One region of the Devosia sp. T2-14 genome, then DNA from elsewhere that is predicted to be linked to it. Evidence: predicted binding sites of a transcription regulator. Region 1 holds the regulator's gene; each other region holds the start of a gene.
The links. Region 1 encodes LexA, which represses DNA repair genes until DNA is damaged. Its sites were predicted from a motif close to TGTTCNNNNTGTGTTCNG; they were not measured.
Positions count from the first base shown of each region.

Region 2: the regulator LexA is predicted to act here: its motif matches at 2,080-2,097, upstream of recA (recombinase RecA).
Region 3: the regulator LexA is predicted to act here: its motif matches at 2,504-2,521, upstream of ssb (single-stranded DNA-binding protein).

Region 1 is NZ_AP027921.1:3,349,314-3,354,572, forward strand. It holds gene trpC (indole-3-glycerol phosphate synthase TrpC) at 1-19, shown strand, start outside; gene moaC (cyclic pyranopterin monophosphate synthase MoaC) at 19-495, shown strand; gene ACZ5WT_RS16455 (molybdopterin molybdotransferase MoeA) at 492-1,694, shown strand; gene lexA (transcriptional repressor LexA) at 1,808-2,521, shown strand; gene ACZ5WT_RS16465 (cold-shock protein) at 3,134-3,346, shown strand; gene ACZ5WT_RS16470 (IlvD/Edd family dehydratase) at 3,536-5,259, opposite strand, start outside.
Region 2 is NZ_AP027921.1:3,705,060-3,710,318, forward strand. It holds gene alaS (alanine--tRNA ligase) at 1-749, opposite strand, end outside; gene recA (recombinase RecA) at 924-1,997, opposite strand; gene ACZ5WT_RS18340 (SMP-30/gluconolactonase/LRE family protein) at 2,401-3,390, shown strand; gene ACZ5WT_RS18345 (4Fe-4S binding protein) at 3,659-5,259, shown strand, end outside.
Region 3 is NZ_AP027921.1:2,977,754-2,983,012, forward strand. It holds gene uvrA (excinuclease ABC subunit UvrA) at 1-1,557, opposite strand, end outside; gene ACZ5WT_RS14680 (hypothetical protein) at 1,557-1,787, opposite strand; gene ACZ5WT_RS14685 (LysE family translocator) at 1,774-2,418, opposite strand; gene ssb (single-stranded DNA-binding protein) at 2,717-3,229, shown strand; gene ACZ5WT_RS14695 (dihydrofolate reductase family protein) at 3,417-3,947, shown strand; gene ACZ5WT_RS14700 (diguanylate cyclase domain-containing protein) at 3,948-5,168, opposite strand.

The DNA.
Region 1 (5,259 bases):
GCCGCAGGCGGCACTCTGATGACCGGGGGCCTTACGCACCTCAATTCCAGGGGCGAGGCCCATATCGTCGATATTGGCGACAAGGCGGTAACGCGCCGCCGCGCCGTGGCCCAGGCCCGCATCGTCGCCCTCCCCGAGACCGTCGCCACCATCATGGCCGGCGGCCTCAAAAAAGGCGACGCGCTTGCCGTGGCGCGGGTTGCCGGCATCATGGCCGCCAAGAAGACCTCGGATCTTATTCCGCTCTGCCACCCAATTCCGCTGACCAAGGTGAGCGTCGAGATTGCGCAGGATGGCGAAAATGCCATCCTCATCCACGCCACGGCCGAGACCACTGGCCAGACCGGCGTTGAAATGGAAGCGCTGCTGGCGGCATCCACATCGGCGCTGACGCTCTTTGATATGGCCAAGGCGATCGACCGGGCCATGACCGTGACCGACATCTGCGTGCTGGAGAAATCCGGCGGCAAATCAGGCGATTTCACCCGGACATGAGCCTGCTTCCTGTCGACGACGCCATTGCCGCCATCCTCAAACGCGTGCCCGCGCCGCAGGGCGAAACCGTGCCGCTGCAGGAGGCAGCCGGCCGGGTGCTGTTCGCCCCGATCATTGCCACGCACGACCAGCCCCCGTTCAACGCAAGCGCCATGGACGGCTACGCCCTCCGCGCCGCCGATATCGTGGACGGCCACAACCTGTCTGTTATCGGCACCTCGCAGGCCGGAGCGGGCTTTGCGGGGACTGTGGGCCCGGGCGAGGCCGTGCGTATCTTCACCGGCGCGCCGGTGCCCGAGGGCGCAGACACCGTCATCATGCAGGAAGAGGCCGTCGTGAACGGCTCCATGGTCCGCTTCACCGTCCCTGCCCGCCGCGGCCACAGTGTGCGTCCGCGCGGCAACGACTTTGCCACCGGTCAGCCTCTGGTGGCACCCGGCGCACGCCTCGGCCCCATGCACCTCGCCGTCGCCGCAGCGGCCAATATGGGTGAACTGAGCGTCGCGAAACGTCCACGCATCGCCCTGCTGGCGACTGGCGATGAGCTAGTTCTGCCCGGCGCCGAGCTTGGTCCCGACCAGATCGTGGCCTCCAACAGCTTTGGGCTGGCGCCCCTGCTGGCGCCCTACGCCGAAACGGTTTCTGACCATGGCATCGCCCGCGACGACCGCTCGGCGCTACGAAGCAAGCTCGTCGAGATCTTCGCCGGCGAACCCGACATTCTGGTCACCACAGGCGGCGCCAGCGTCGGGGACCACGATATCGTGCAGGAAATCCTGCTCGAACTGGGCGTTACCCTCGACTTCTGGCGCATCAACATGCGCCCCGGAAAACCGCTGATGTTCGGCATGCGCGGCAAGACGCTGATCTTCGGACTGCCCGGCAACCCGGTCTCGGCTATGGTGACGGCGCTGGTGTTCATCCGCCCGGCCCTGCGAAAGTGGCTCGGTTATGCCGAACCGACGCGCTGGCACCTGCCCCTGGCGTCTGCCACGCCACCGAATACTGCGCGGCGCCACTTCATGCGCGCCCGCCTCGTTCACACGACGACGGGCCCGGTGCTGGAGCCCATCAGCCAGACCGACAGCGGCCACACGTCCTCGCTCGCCGCGGCCGACATGCTAATCATCCAGCCTGAGAACGATCCCGGCCAGCCCGCCGGCACCATCGTTGAGGCCATGCCGATCGACGACTTCTGACGCCCAGCTCGAAGTCGCAGCGCGAATACTTCATTTTCGTGGGATATTGCGGAACATAACTGGAACACGTATAGTCGTTCTGTCTATGTTCCGATTCTCTCATCGAGGGGCCCATGCTCACGCGCAAACAACACGAGCTGCTGATGTTCATCCATGAAAGGATGAAAGAAAGCGGGATTCCGCCGTCCTTCGATGAAATGAAAGACGCGCTCGATCTTGCGTCGAAATCGGGCATCCACCGGTTGATCACAGCGCTGGAAGAGCGCGGCTTCATCCGCCGCCTGCCCAACAGGGCGCGCGCGCTTGAAGTGGTCAAGCTGCCCGACTCCATGAACCCCTCGCTCGGAGGCCGCCGCGCCCGGTTCGAGCCATCGGTCATCGAAGGGAACCTGGGCAAGGTCGCGACGCCCCCCTCGCGCGTCACCGCCGCCGAAGATTATGCCCGGCCGGTGTCGATCCCGGTCATGGGCCGCATCGCTGCCGGTACGCCCATTGAAGCCATTCAGAACCACTCCCACACCATCATGGTTCCACCCGAAATGCTGGGTGCAGGCGAGCACTATGCACTCGAAGTGCGTGGCGACTCGATGATCGAGGCCGGGATCTTTGACGGTGACACCGTGCTCATCAAGAAGCAGGACGCAGCCAGCACCGGCGAGATTATCGTTGCTCTTGTAGACGATGAAGAAGCCACCCTTAAGCGCCTGCGCCGCAAGGGTAATACTGTGGCACTTGAAGCCGCAAACCCGGCCTACGAAACCCGGATCTTCCCGCCCGACCGCGTCAAGGTGCAGGGCCGTCTCGTCGGCCTGCTGCGCAAATACTGAGCCGCTTTTGATCTCGCGGTTGAGCTGCTGCTCGTCCGCCACCTCTTTCAGCTGGTAATGCCGTGAAGCCTCGACCGTTTTAGGACGGAACGAGGCTTTGGCGTTTCCTCCGCATGGCTGATCAGTTACCCGGGCCGTCGAGTGGCTCTGGCTGGGCAAGAGGCCATGCTCGGTCACTGAAATGACACCACCGCGAAACTGCGATCGCCAATCCAGCCAGAATTAGGCGTTCGCTTGAAGCACTCGCGGCCGTCCACCGGCGGTGGTCTACGGCGCTCAACCTTCAGGCAGCGTTGTTTGGGGTCGCTTCGGCGATTTCAACTGTGTCCACTACCGTTTCGTGGGTTCTCGCCGCAGACCAGCGCGAAACAATCACATCGCCGAATTTACTTGCGCCAGCAATTTGTTCTCCTGCCCAGGTCTGCGCGAGACCTTGCGGTCGACGGCGTTCCGTGCAATAAAGCGGCATACGTTTTCAGCCTAAGTCGGCTGCTGATGCCGGTACGCCGGACCTTGGCTTCCTTCTCTATCATGCGAACGTTACCTCTCATTGGCATGTTGCCACCGAGAAACTGGCTCGTTCGCTGATGCTACGAGCAAAAGGAAACTACTATGGCCCTGATCACCGGCACCGTTAAGTTCTTCAACACCACCAAGGGCTTCGGCTTCATCTCGCCCGAAAACGGCGGCAAGGATGCCTTCGTCCACATCTCCGCCGTTCAGCGTTCGGGCCTCCAGGGCCTCTACGAGAACGACAAGGTGACCTACGAGCTCGAGACCGGCCGTGACGGCAAGGAATCGGCAACCAACCTGACCCTGCTCTAGTAGCATCAGGCTGTATGCAGCGAGCGCGCTTCGGTGCTGCTCGCGAGAGACCACCGTGCTTCTGGCGCGGTGGTTTTTTTTGTTTTGGCGTGTCGCTCGCGTTGTTCCCGCGAAGCGGCGACGCCGCACAAACAAAAAGGCCCGCACGTAAGCGGGCCTCTGTTATGCGGGAACTAAGCTGCCAGGCGACTAGTGGTTGTCGCGCGGAAGACCTTCTGTCTGGGCGATGCGCTGGTACTTCTCGGCGGGCCGCAGGATCGCGCCCTCGCCGAGCTGGGTGACGAGCCCGCGCTGGATTTCCTGCCATGGCGTCTGGTGCTTGGGGTATTTGTACCCGCCAGCAGCCTCAAGCGCGACACGGCGCTGCGCGATCTCTTCATCGCTGATCAGGATATTTGCCTGGCCCTTGTTGAGGTCGATGCGCACCCGGTCCCCGGTCTTGAGGATGGCGAGATTGCCGCCCGCCGCCGCCTCGGGCGAGGCGTTGAGAATGGACGGTGAACCCGAGGTGCCCGACTGCCGGCCATCGCCGATGCAAGCCAGCGAGCTGATGCCCTTCTTGATGAGATAGGCAGGCGGCCGCATGTTCACCACTTCCGCGGCCCCCGGATAACCAATTGGCCCGGCGCCGCGCATGAACAGCAGTGTGTGCTCATCGATCTCCAGCGAAGGGTCGTCGATCCGGTGGTGATAGTCCTCAGGACCATCGAACACCACCGCCTTGCCTTCGAACATGCCCGGATGTACCGGGTCCTTGAGGTAGCGGTCGCGGAACTCGCTGGAAATCACCGATGTCTTCATGATGGCGTTGTCGAACAGATTGCCACGCAGCACGAGGAACCCTGCCTCGGCCTTGAGCGGATTGTCGAAGTGCCGGATCACCCGGTCATCCTGGATGACAGTGTTGCGGCAGTTTTCACCCATCGACTTGCCGTTGACGGTGGGCGCATTCTCGCGGATCAGGCCCTGCCCCATCAGCTCGTTGACCACCGCGGGCACGCCGCCGGCATGATAGTAGTCTTCGCCGAGATACTCACCGGCCGGCTGCAGGTTGACCAGCAGCGGCACCTTGTGGCCGTGCTCCTGCCATTCATCGATATCGAGGTCGACACCGATGTGACGCGCGATGGCGTTGATATGGATCGGCGCATTGGTCGAGCCGCCAATGGCGGAATTGACCGTGATCGCGTTGATGAAGTTGTCCTTGGTCAGGATGTCGGACGGCTTGAGGTCCTCATGCACCATGTCGACAATCCGCTTGCCGGTGCGATAGGCCATTTCCTGGCGATCGCGGTAAGGCGCAGGGATGGCCGCCGAACCCGGCAGCTGCATGCCCAGCGCTTCGGCCAGCGAGTTCATGGTCGTTGCCGTACCCATGGTATTGCAAAACCCGGTCGAGGGCGCAGACGACGCCACCAGCTCGATGAACTGGGCATAGTCGATCTCGCCGGCGGCCATCATCTGACGGGCCTTCCAGATAATCGTGCCGGACCCGGTGCGCTCGCCCTTGTGCCAGCCATTGAGCATCGGCCCGACCGACAGCGCGATGGCGGGGATATTGACCGTTGCCGCGCCCATCAGCATGGCAGGCGTGGTCTTGTCGCAACCGATCGTCAGCACCACGCCATCCAGCGGATAGCCATAAAGCACTTCCACCAGGCCGAGATAGGCCAGGTTCCGGTCGAGCCCCGCAGTCGGGCGCTTGCCGGTTTCCTGGATCGGGTGAACGGGAAACTCGATGGCAATGCCACCCGCCTCGCGAATGCCCTCGCGCACGCGCTCGGCCAGCACGATGTGGTGGCGGTTGCACGGGCTGAGATCGGAGCCCGTCTGCGCGATGCCGATGATCGGCTTGTTGGACTGCAGCTCTTCGCGCGACACGCCAAAGTTCATGTAACGCTCGAGATAGAGCG
Region 2 (5,259 bases), 360 kb from region 1:
AACAAGTCGATATCGTAGTTGTCGTGCACACCCTGCATAACAGCAGCGACGCGCTCGAGGCCCATGCCGGTGTCGATCGAGGGACGCGGCAGCGCGGTGCGCGATCCGTCGCCATACTGCTCATACTGCATGAACACCAGGTTCCAGATCTCGATCCAGCGATCGCCATCTTCTTCCGGCGAACCCGGAGGGCCACCCCAGACGTGTTCGCCGTGGTCGTAGAAGATTTCCGAGCACGGGCCGCACGGACCGGTATCGCCCATCTGCCAGAAGTTAGATTTGGCGCCGAGCCGCACGATGCGATCCTCGGACAGGCCGGCAATCTTCTTCCAGAGTTCCATCGCCTCGTCATCGTCCTGGTAGACGGTGACCATCAGCTTGTCCTTGGGCAGGCCCCAATCCTTGGTCAGCAGGTTCCAGGCCAGTTCGATCGCGCGGTCCTTGAAATAGTCGCCGAACGAGAAATTGCCGAGCATCTCGAAGAAGGTGTGGTGGCGCGCAGTGAAGCCCACATTATCGAGGTCATTGTGCTTGCCGCCGGCACGCACGCATTTCTGCGCCGTCGTGGCCCGCGAATAGGGACGCTTTTCGACACCGGTAAAGGTGTTCTTGAACTGCACCATGCCCGAATTGGTGAACATCAGCGTCGGGTCATTGCGCGGAACCAGCGGGCTCGACGCCACGGCCTCATGACCATTGCGGGCAAAGTAGTCGACGAAGCTCGAACGGAGGTCGTTTACGCTGGTCATCTATAGGCTTTCATCACGGAAGAACGCGCCGGGCGCTGCAGACAGTGTCGGGCTGCTTTCTATCGTGCAGCCTGCCGGAATGTCCAGCATTGCAGCGGGCTTGGCGCCTTTCTGCAAAGAAAAGGGGCATCGCCTGCGCAATGCCCCAGAAAATCCCTGCATGGGAGGAGTGGATTACTCGTCTTCGCCACCGGCGTCGTCGCCGCCTGCAACCAGGAGAACTTCCCCCAGCAGGCCCGAGCTTTCCCGCACACCCTGTTCAATGGTGTTGGCAATCGCCGGATTGTCCTTGAGGAACTGACGGGAGTTTTCCCGGCCCTGCCCCAGTCGTTGGCTATCCCAGGAGAACCAGGCGCCCGACTTCTCGATGATGCCCGACTTCACGCCCAGATCGAGCAGTTCGCCGGTCTTGGAAATGCCTTCGCCATACATGATGTCGAATTCGACCTGACGGAACGGAGGAGCCAGCTTGTTCTTGACCACCTTCACGCGCGTCTGGTTGCCGACGATCTCCTCGCGATCCTTGAGCGCGCCGATCCGGCGGATATCAAGGCGCACAGAGGCGTAGAACTTGAGCGCGTTACCGCCCGTCGTCGTCTCGGGCGAACCATACATCACGCCAATCTTCATGCGGATCTGGTTGATGAAGATGACAAGGCACTTCGACTTGGAAATCGACGAGGTCAGCTTGCGCATGGCCTGGCTCATCAAACGAGCCTGCAGGCCTGGCAATGCGTCGCCCATTTCGCCTTCGAGTTCAGCGCGCGGGGTGAGCGCAGCCACCGAATCGACCACCAGCACGTCGATGGCGCCGGAGCGGACCAGGGTATCGGTGATTTCGAGTGCCTGCTCGCCAGCATCAGGCTGGGAGATCAGCAGGTCATCGACATTGACGCCCAGCTTGCGGGCATAGATCGGATCGAGCGCATGCTCGGCGTCCACGAAAGCGCAGATGCCGCCGGCCTTCTGGGCCTCGGCAATGACGTGAAGCGCAAGCGTGGTCTTGCCCGAGCTTTCAGGCCCGAAAATTTCAACAATACGGCCCTTGGGAAGACCGCCAATGCCCAGGGCAATGTCGAGCCCGAGCGAACCGGTAGAGATCGATTCGACCTCGATCGACGATGCCTCGCCGAGCCGCATGATCGAGCCCTTGCCGAAATTGCGCTCAATCTGGCTGAGCGCCGCAGCAAGTGCCTTGTCCTTATCCATCGATCCACCTTCAACTACACGAAGCGACGCGTTCGCCATCTATTCTCTCCTTATTCCACGCTCTGGGAGGCTGCGCAACGCGCCGAAGCCGCTGGTGAACATGCATTGAATGTGCGCTATTTGTTCTCATCTTGTTCCCGTCATGTCAAGGGACAAAATGAGAACATTCAATCGCGCATCTGCTGGTTAGATGACTATCGGGATTCGATTCCCGTCACGATTTGGATTTTTGCGACCCAGTACCCGAGGTCCTCAAAGACTTGCGCCAGCAGCTTGGCAAGTTGGCCATTCCGGTCACTGGCCAGCGCGGAGCAAATGCTCAATGATCGATCGTGCGACATCGTGCCGATTACGCGTCGCTTCGAGCCGAAAGAGATTCTTATGAAACCTTAGGGGCCGCAACCATGCGGCCCTCCCACCAGATATGACTGGGAGTTTTTTGATGAAATTGTCCAAACTAAGCATTTGTGCCGTCATTTTGCTGAGCCCGACAGCGGCCATCGCGCAGCAGGCCCCAGCGCCGGCTGAGGCCCAGCCGTTCAAGGCGGGCATGCCCGTGGGGGTGACCAGCCGCGACGGCGCCTACACCCCGGCTTCCGACAATGTGAAAATGTACGGCGCGCTGGTGAGCACCGAAAGCTGCTCCTACGACGCCGAACGCAATCTCATCGTGGCCCTCAACCGGGGCGCGCCGCAGGACAGGTTTCCCAACGACGCCTTCGTGTCACTGATCAACCACGATGGTTCCGTGCATACGCCGCGCTGGATTGGAGCCAACCGCAATGGACTGGTGCTCAACGAGCCGTTCGGCAGCGACATCATCAATGGAACGCTCTACGCCGCCGACAGCGACGGAGGCACCGCTGACGGCGTGGCCCGGACTGCCGTCATTCGCATGTTCGACATGGCAACCGGCGCACCCTCAGGCGAAATTCCCGTGCCTGATGTCGCATGGTTCAACGATATCGAAGTCGCAGACGATGGCACGATCTATGCGTCCCAGACCGGGGGCGGCAGGGACAACGACCCGATGCGCATCTACAAGATCAACCCGGACGGCACGTCGAGCATCTTCCTTGACGGCGCCCCACTCGCATCGCCAAACGGCGTCGGGATCGACGGCGAGGGCAATGTTGTCGTGGTCAATATCGGCGACGATGCCGTGCTGACCTTCTCGCCCGACGGCAAGCTGCTCAACACCGAGCATGCCGCGCAGCCCGGCAGCGACGGCCTCGTGATCATGGCCGACGGCACTAAATATGTCAGCAGCGTCACGCAGGGCGGTATTTCCAAAATCGTCCCCGGACAGCCTGCCGAGCTGATCACCACCGGCGTCCCTAGCGCTGCCTCGATGTGCTACGACGCCGAAGCCAATCAGCTGGTGATCCCGCTCAACAACAATAACGGACTGGCTTTCCTGAAGCTGGACTGACCGCAACCAGCACTGCTCGAACGACCGGGTGGACGCTGCAGTCCGCCCGGATTGCCCGGCCGCCCTCCATGTCAAATCGGCAAGCCGGTCCTCCAAAATCCCGCCGAGTGGACGGATGTGCCCGGGAACGCCTTCCCCCGGTGCGACAAATTGGCATAGACTCATATCAACCATCGAAGCGCATTCCGGCGGTGGGGGACTTGTTTTGTCTAGTTTTTTTGGTCGTATTGCCCGACTCGCCGGACTTTTCTTACCGGCAGTTTTCTGCGTGTCGCTCCTGGGCACATCGCAGGCTCAGGCCGTAGACTACGAATATGTCGAGCATCCGCCCGCATTGAGCGAGCGGCTGACGCCAGATGTGGTCAGCAGGGTGTTTCCCGAAGCGGACCGAACCGAATTGCTCGTCGACGACGGGCCGCCCTCGGCTGCCGCCTACAGTGGCGACACGCTTCTCGGATACATCTTTTCGACGCTGGATATCGTGCGCGCCCATGGCTATTCGGGCACGCCCTTCGACATCATTGCGGGCGTCGGCCTGGATGGCCGGGTGACGAGCGCCGTCAGCCTGTTCCACCGCGAGCCGCTGATTGTCGAGGACGACCGCCTCATCGCGCTAACGGACAAGTTTCTGACTGCCACCGCAGGCATGTCCTCGCGGACCGGCGCCGCCGATGGGCCCAAGCCGGAATTCCTTGCCGGGGTAACGACCTCCGGGCGCGCCTTCCGCAACGCCATCCGCGACAGTGCTCGCATGGTGCTGAGCGCAAGGCTGGGCCGGCCGGTGATCACGCAGCCGACGCTCGACATCGATAGCTTTGCCCCGATGGATCACAATGCCCTGCTGGCCGATGGCTCCATCGCATCGATGACCATCACCAACGCCGACCTTGCCCGGGTGATGGAGCAGGCTGGCGCAGCCGGGATGACCCCTGAAATTGCCCCACGCGGGGGGCCTGACGAGATCTACCTGCAACTGCGCGCCGGTCTCGCCACGCCGGCCATGATCGGCCGGAATGCCGCCGGCCGGGGCAGCCACGACCTGATCTTCGCCGACTATCCCGCGGGGTCGCAGGCAATCTTCCTTGCCTCGAATGGGCGCTATGATTTCCTGGGGTACAAATTCCAGAACAGTTCCACCGGCTTTCACCTTGAGCGGCTGCGCATCCTGCAGGGCGACCGCAGCTTCGAATTCGACAAGTCCCATTTCATGCGTGCGGGCATCCGACTGGGCAAGGTCAGCGGCATGGTGCTGCTGCCGCCCGATAGCGGCTTCGACCCGCTGGCGCCCTGGGGCGTGGAAGTGCTGGTCCATGCTGCAGATGCCAGCGGCGGCGCCGCAACGATCGCCCTGCCCGTGCTGAATTATCAATTGCCGGCCCAGCACATCCTGATGCCCGAACCGGACCCGGTTCCCGCCTGGGTGGAGGCATGGGAGCAAAGCCGGACGGAAGTGATCATCCTCGGACTGGCTCTAACTGTCCTCACCGGCATCCTAGCGTTCCAGTCGGCACTGTCGCGCAATCGCAGCATTCACCGCTGGGTACGTACTGGGTTCCTCGTGTTCACGCTGGTCTGGCTGGGTTGGACCGTCGGCGCCCAATTATCCATCGTGCATGTGATCAACTATCTGAAGGCCCCGTTCCAGAATCTGGATATCGGCTTCTATCTGGCGGAACCGCTGATCGTGATGGTCTCGATCTATACGGCTGTTTCGCTGCTGCTGATTGGACGCGGGGTGTTTTGCGGCTGGCTTTGCCCCTTTGGTGCCTTGCAGGAATTGCTCGCCCAGGCCGCGCGCCTGCTACGACTGCCGCAATGGAACCCGAGCTCGAAGCTCCAGGACAAGCTGTGGTGGGGAAAATATGTGTC
Region 3 (5,259 bases), 370 kb from region 1:
GGTCAGGCCCGAACCAATCTGGCTGGCAAGTCGGATACGCTGGCTCTCGCCACCCGACAGCGTGCCGGAATTGCGCGCCATGGTGAGATAGTCGAGGCCCACATCGATGAGGAAGTTCAGGCGTTCGCGGATTTCCTTGAGGATGCGCTCGCCGATCAGCTTCTGGTTGGGCGTGAACTTTTCGGGCAGCGCCTCGAACCATTCGGCGGCCTTGCGGATCGACTTCTCGGTGACCTGGCCGACATGGAGGCCATCAATCTTGACCGCGAGGGACTCCGGCTTGAGGCGATAGCCACCACAGGACACGCAGGGCTTGGCCGACATGTATTTTTCGATTTCTTCGCGCATGCCGGCGCTTTCGGTTTCCTTGTAGCGACGCTCAAGGTTGCCGATGACGCCCTCGAAGGGCTTGGTGGTCTTGTATTGGCGCAGGCCGTCGTCATAGACGAAATTGATCGGCGTTTTGTCCGTGCCATAGAGCACGGCGTGCTGCACGTCGAAGGGCAGCTCGTTCCAGGCGGTGCCGGTGGAGGCACCATAGTGCTTCACCACAGCCTGCAGGGTCTGCAGGTAGTAGGGTGCGCTGGTCTTGCTCCAGGGCAGGATGGCGCCGTCGCGGATGGACAGGGTTGCATCCGGCACGATCTGATCGGGGTCGATCTTCTGCTCGGTGCCCAGGCCATCGCAGACAGGGCAGGCGCCGAACGGGTTGTTGAACGAGAACAGGCGCGGCTCGATTTCGGCAATGGTGAAGCCGGAAACCGGGCAGGCGAACTTCTCGGACATGGTGATGACACGCGGCGTGCCATCCTCGTTCTTCTCGTCGGCAAATTCGACCAGCGCAATGCCGTCGGCCAGCTTCAGCGCAGTCTCGAAGCTCTCGGCGAGGCGGCCGGAAATATCGGGGCCGACAACGAGCCGGTCCACCACCACTTCCAGGTCGTGCTTGAACTTCTTGTCCAGCGCCGGAGCGTCTTCGATTTCGTGATACTCGCCATCGATCTTGATGCGCTGGAACCCCTTGCGCATCAGTTCGGCCAGTTCCTTCTTGAACTCGCCCTTGCGGCCCCGGGCGATCGGCGCGAGCAGGTAGACGCGGGTGCCTTCGGGGAGTTCGAGCACCTTGTCGACCATCTGGCTGACGGTCTGGCTTTCAATGGGCAGGCCGGTGGCCGGCGAATAGGGCACGCCGACGCGCGCATAGAGCAGGCGCAGGTAGTCGTAGATTTCGGTGACAGTGCCCACCGTCGAGCGCGGATTGCGCGAGGTGGTCTTCTGCTCGATGGAAATAGCAGGGCTGAGGCCCTCGATATGCTCCACATCGGGCTTCTGCATCATTTCGAGGAATTGGCGGGCATAGGCCGACAGGGATTCCACGTAACGGCGCTGGCCTTCGGCATAGATGGTATCGAAGGCGAGCGAAGACTTGCCCGAGCCCGAAAGGCCCGTCATCACGATGAGGCTATCGCGCGGCAGTTTGAGGTCGATGCCCTTCAGATTGTGCTCACGGGCGCCGCGGACGATGATCTCACGGTTCTGGCTGGGTTTGGGCGTCATTATTTCAGTCCATGGCTCAGGGCGCCATTTGGCAGCGCGGCAGCAAAGTCAACAAACAGGCTTCGGTCGGGAAGACCAGACAAATAGGCGTCGCGGCGCCCGGCTGCAAGCAATCTGCACGCAGTGGTGACCAATGCAGCGGTAACCGCGGTGTTTCGGGATTTGCCTGCCGTGGCAGCATACATCCAGAACATAAAAGGAACAAACAAGATTCGGTCAAGGGCCGACATGCTGGGTCATTCCATGCCAGGCGGTGAACAGGGCGGCGGCGACAAACAATGCCCCGGCACCGCGTCCGATCCAGATCGTGCCTTCAGGCTGCCCCACCAATGCGGCGCGACCTTGTCCGGCGGCCAAAGCCAGCGCGCCATAGATGACGAATTGCATCGAAACCGTCATGGCGCCCATGATCAGCGCCTGCGACCAGATTGGACCGTATTCGGGACGCATGAATTGCGGATAGACCGCCAGCACAAACAGATAAGCCTTGGGATTGAGCAAGCAGGTGACCAGACCCTGCCTGAACGCCACCCAATCGGAGCGGGTGGTGGCCTGGCCGATGTCGTCGACGGTGATCGTGCTGCGCAAAAGGGTATAGCCGATCCAGCCCATATAGGCAGCGCCGACTAAGATCATGCCGCGGAACAGGCCCGATGGCAGCTGGGTGAGGGCGCCCACGGCCAGCGCACCGAACAGCGTGTGCACGGCGCCGCCCACCATGATGCCGCCCACGGCGGCAAAGCCGGCGCGCCGGCCCCGCGTCAGCGCATTGGCGAGGACAAAGAACATGTCCATGCCCGGCACGACGATGATGCCGAACAGCAGAATGAGATAGATCCACAGCGCCTGTGCATAGTCCACGATAGTACCCCGTTAGCCCGTCTGCCTTGGGGCAGGGCTGCTGACAGGGAGTGTCAGCAACGCTCGCTTGACAAGTGGATATTAGCGGAACATAACAGGAACAAGTGTTGGCGCAGGTGCGCGGAAGACTGTTGAGAAGCGCTGGTTCTGGCGCGCTTTCGCCACAGGGAAGCGATATGCTGCCGTGCTCTACGCGACCGACCGAGCGCCCATGCCTGGGGTGCCGGGGTGGTGCACACGGTAAGTGAGGGTTTCGTGACCACAGAGGTCCGGGACTGAATTGAAAAGGAATTTTGCCATGGCTGGCAGCGTGAACAAGGTCATTCTGGTGGGCAATCTCGGGGCAGATCCCGAAGTGCGGAACCTGCCCAGCGGCGGCAAGGTGGTGAACCTGTCGATCGCGACTTCCGAGACCTGGAAGGACCGCAATACCGGCGAGCGCCGCGAAAAGACCGAGTGGCACCGCGTGGTGATTTTCTCGGAAGGCCTGACCCGCGTGGCCGAGAGCTACCTGCGCAAGGGCAGCAAGGTCTATATCGAAGGCCAACTGCAGACCCGCAAGTGGCAGGACCAGTCCGGCCAGGACAAGTATTCCACCGAGATCGTGCTGCAGGGCTTTAACTCGAACCTGACCCTGCTTGACGGCCGCGGTGAAGGCGAAGGCGCATCGCGTGGCGGCGGTAATGACGGTGGCTATGGCGGGAATGATGGCGGCTTCCGGGGCGCCCCGGCTGGCGGCGGCGCGCGTCGCCCGCAGGCCAATGCCCCGGCCTTCGAGCCCGGCGGGATGGACGACGACATCCCGTTCTAAGGATCGGCGGCAGTACTGCCGTTGGAAGCCTTGTTACAAGATACGAAATGGGTCGCTCTGGCGGCCCATTTTGCTTTTGGTCGCTGCTTCACTTTTGGGGTGGTTTCCGCTGCGCGTTGGCTGCTACGACTGTCTGACGATAATGAAGGCAGGCATTCGACCGCATCCAGTCAATGGGAGCACACGCATGGCTAGATTCTTCTTTGGAATGAACCAGTCCCTGGACGGTTTTGTTGATCACGATCGCTTTCCGTTCGAACCAAGCCAAATGCTGTTTCGCCAGTTCACCAAGCAGACGCGAGGCCTCGCCGGAAGCCTCTACGGACGCCGGCTCTACGAGTTGATGAGCTACTGGGACGAGGATCAGCCCGATTGGGATGACGACAAGCACGACTTCGCGGCGGCGTGGCGCAACAACCCAAAATGGGTAGTCTCACGCACGCTGGAAACTGTCGGCCCAAACGCCACGCTGATCCGCGACGAAGATGGAATCCGCAGGCTCAAGGCCGAGGTGGATGGTGAGGTCGAGGTCGGCGGGCCAAAGCTGGCGGGCCGCCTGACCGAACTGGGTCTGATCGATGAGTACCGGATTTACCTGCACCCGGTCGTGCTCGGGGAAGGGGTTTCCTACTTTTCGGGTCCGCGGCCGCCCCTGCGGCTGACCGGCACCGAGCGATACGACGGTGACGTCATCGGGCTCAGTTACGAGCCAGCCTGATCAGCCCGTACGGCGCACCGGGACGCCGAAGGTGCGGCTAGTGCCGCGCCCCGCGGCCTTGGCGGCATAGAGGGCCGTGTCGGCCTGCCGGAACAAGTCGGACGTTGAAGCTCCGGTGGCCATGGCAATGCCAACAGAGGCACCCATGGCCATGGTCTCCCCGGCACGGACGAACGGCCGCCGCAGGGCGGCCACGATGTCGCTGGCCATATCTTCAACTTCGAGGCGGTCCATCTTGGGGCCCGCCAGGACGGCAAACTCGTCGCCGCCTATGCGCGCCACCAGATCGGCGCCAACACAACAATCGCGCAGGCGAATGGCTGCCTGACGAATGCACTCATCGCCACGGGCGTGACCATAGGTGTCGTTGATCTGCTTGAAGCCATCGAGGTCGACCAGAAGCATGGCGCCAATGCCGCCACCGGCCGCGTCGACCTCGGCTAGCCGGGCCTGAAACTTGGCGCGGTTGGCGAGCCCGGTCATGACGTCGAATTCGGCCAGATAGCGGTTGTGGTTCGCCATCAACTTTTCTTCGGTGATGTCCTGCTTCATTCCGAAAATGGCGACGGCTACACCCTCACGGCTCTCAACCGCGCCGGTAAGGCGCATCCAGCGACGGTTGCCCTTGGCAGTAACGATCTCGGCGTCGAGAGAAAAGTCCGAGCAATTGGCGATGGCCTTGGCGCGTGCCTCCTCCATCTCCTTACGGGATATGTCGGTATAGTGTTGGACCGTCATATCGCGGGTCAGCGGGGTGCCGCGCGGGATCTCGAACAGGTCGTAAACTCCGTTGGTCCAGGTCAACGTGGACTTGACGAGGTCATACTGCCAGACGCCGATCTTGGCGGTGCGTGAGGCGCGCTCGAACAGACCAAGGCGCTGCTGCTCCATAGACGCATGACTGGCAATGGTATCGGCTTGGCCTTCGATCTGTCGGCGCTGCTGCGCGATGATCGCCTGCGCGGTGACATCGCGGGCAAGGCCCAGGACCTGCTCGGCCATCAAGGGGCTGCGCGGACGGGGGTCGAAGAGGCTAAGAAGGGCGTCGCCGTGCGCCGTTTCGAACCGCAGCCCCACATAGAATTGCGCGCCATCACGTCCACTATCGGCCAGAACCAGTGCGTCGAGACCAGCAAATGCCTGCCGCTCAAGCGTGGCCAAAATCTCCGGCGCTTCGCCCGTGGAGGCGAGCACGCTGCGGTCTTCGCCGTACCCGGTCAACTGGGCGCCCGCTATCCCAAGAAGCTCGCACAAACGCACGAGGCGAGCGCCGATTGCCTCCATGGCCGACGGAGTTGCTTCGGGGTGGGAA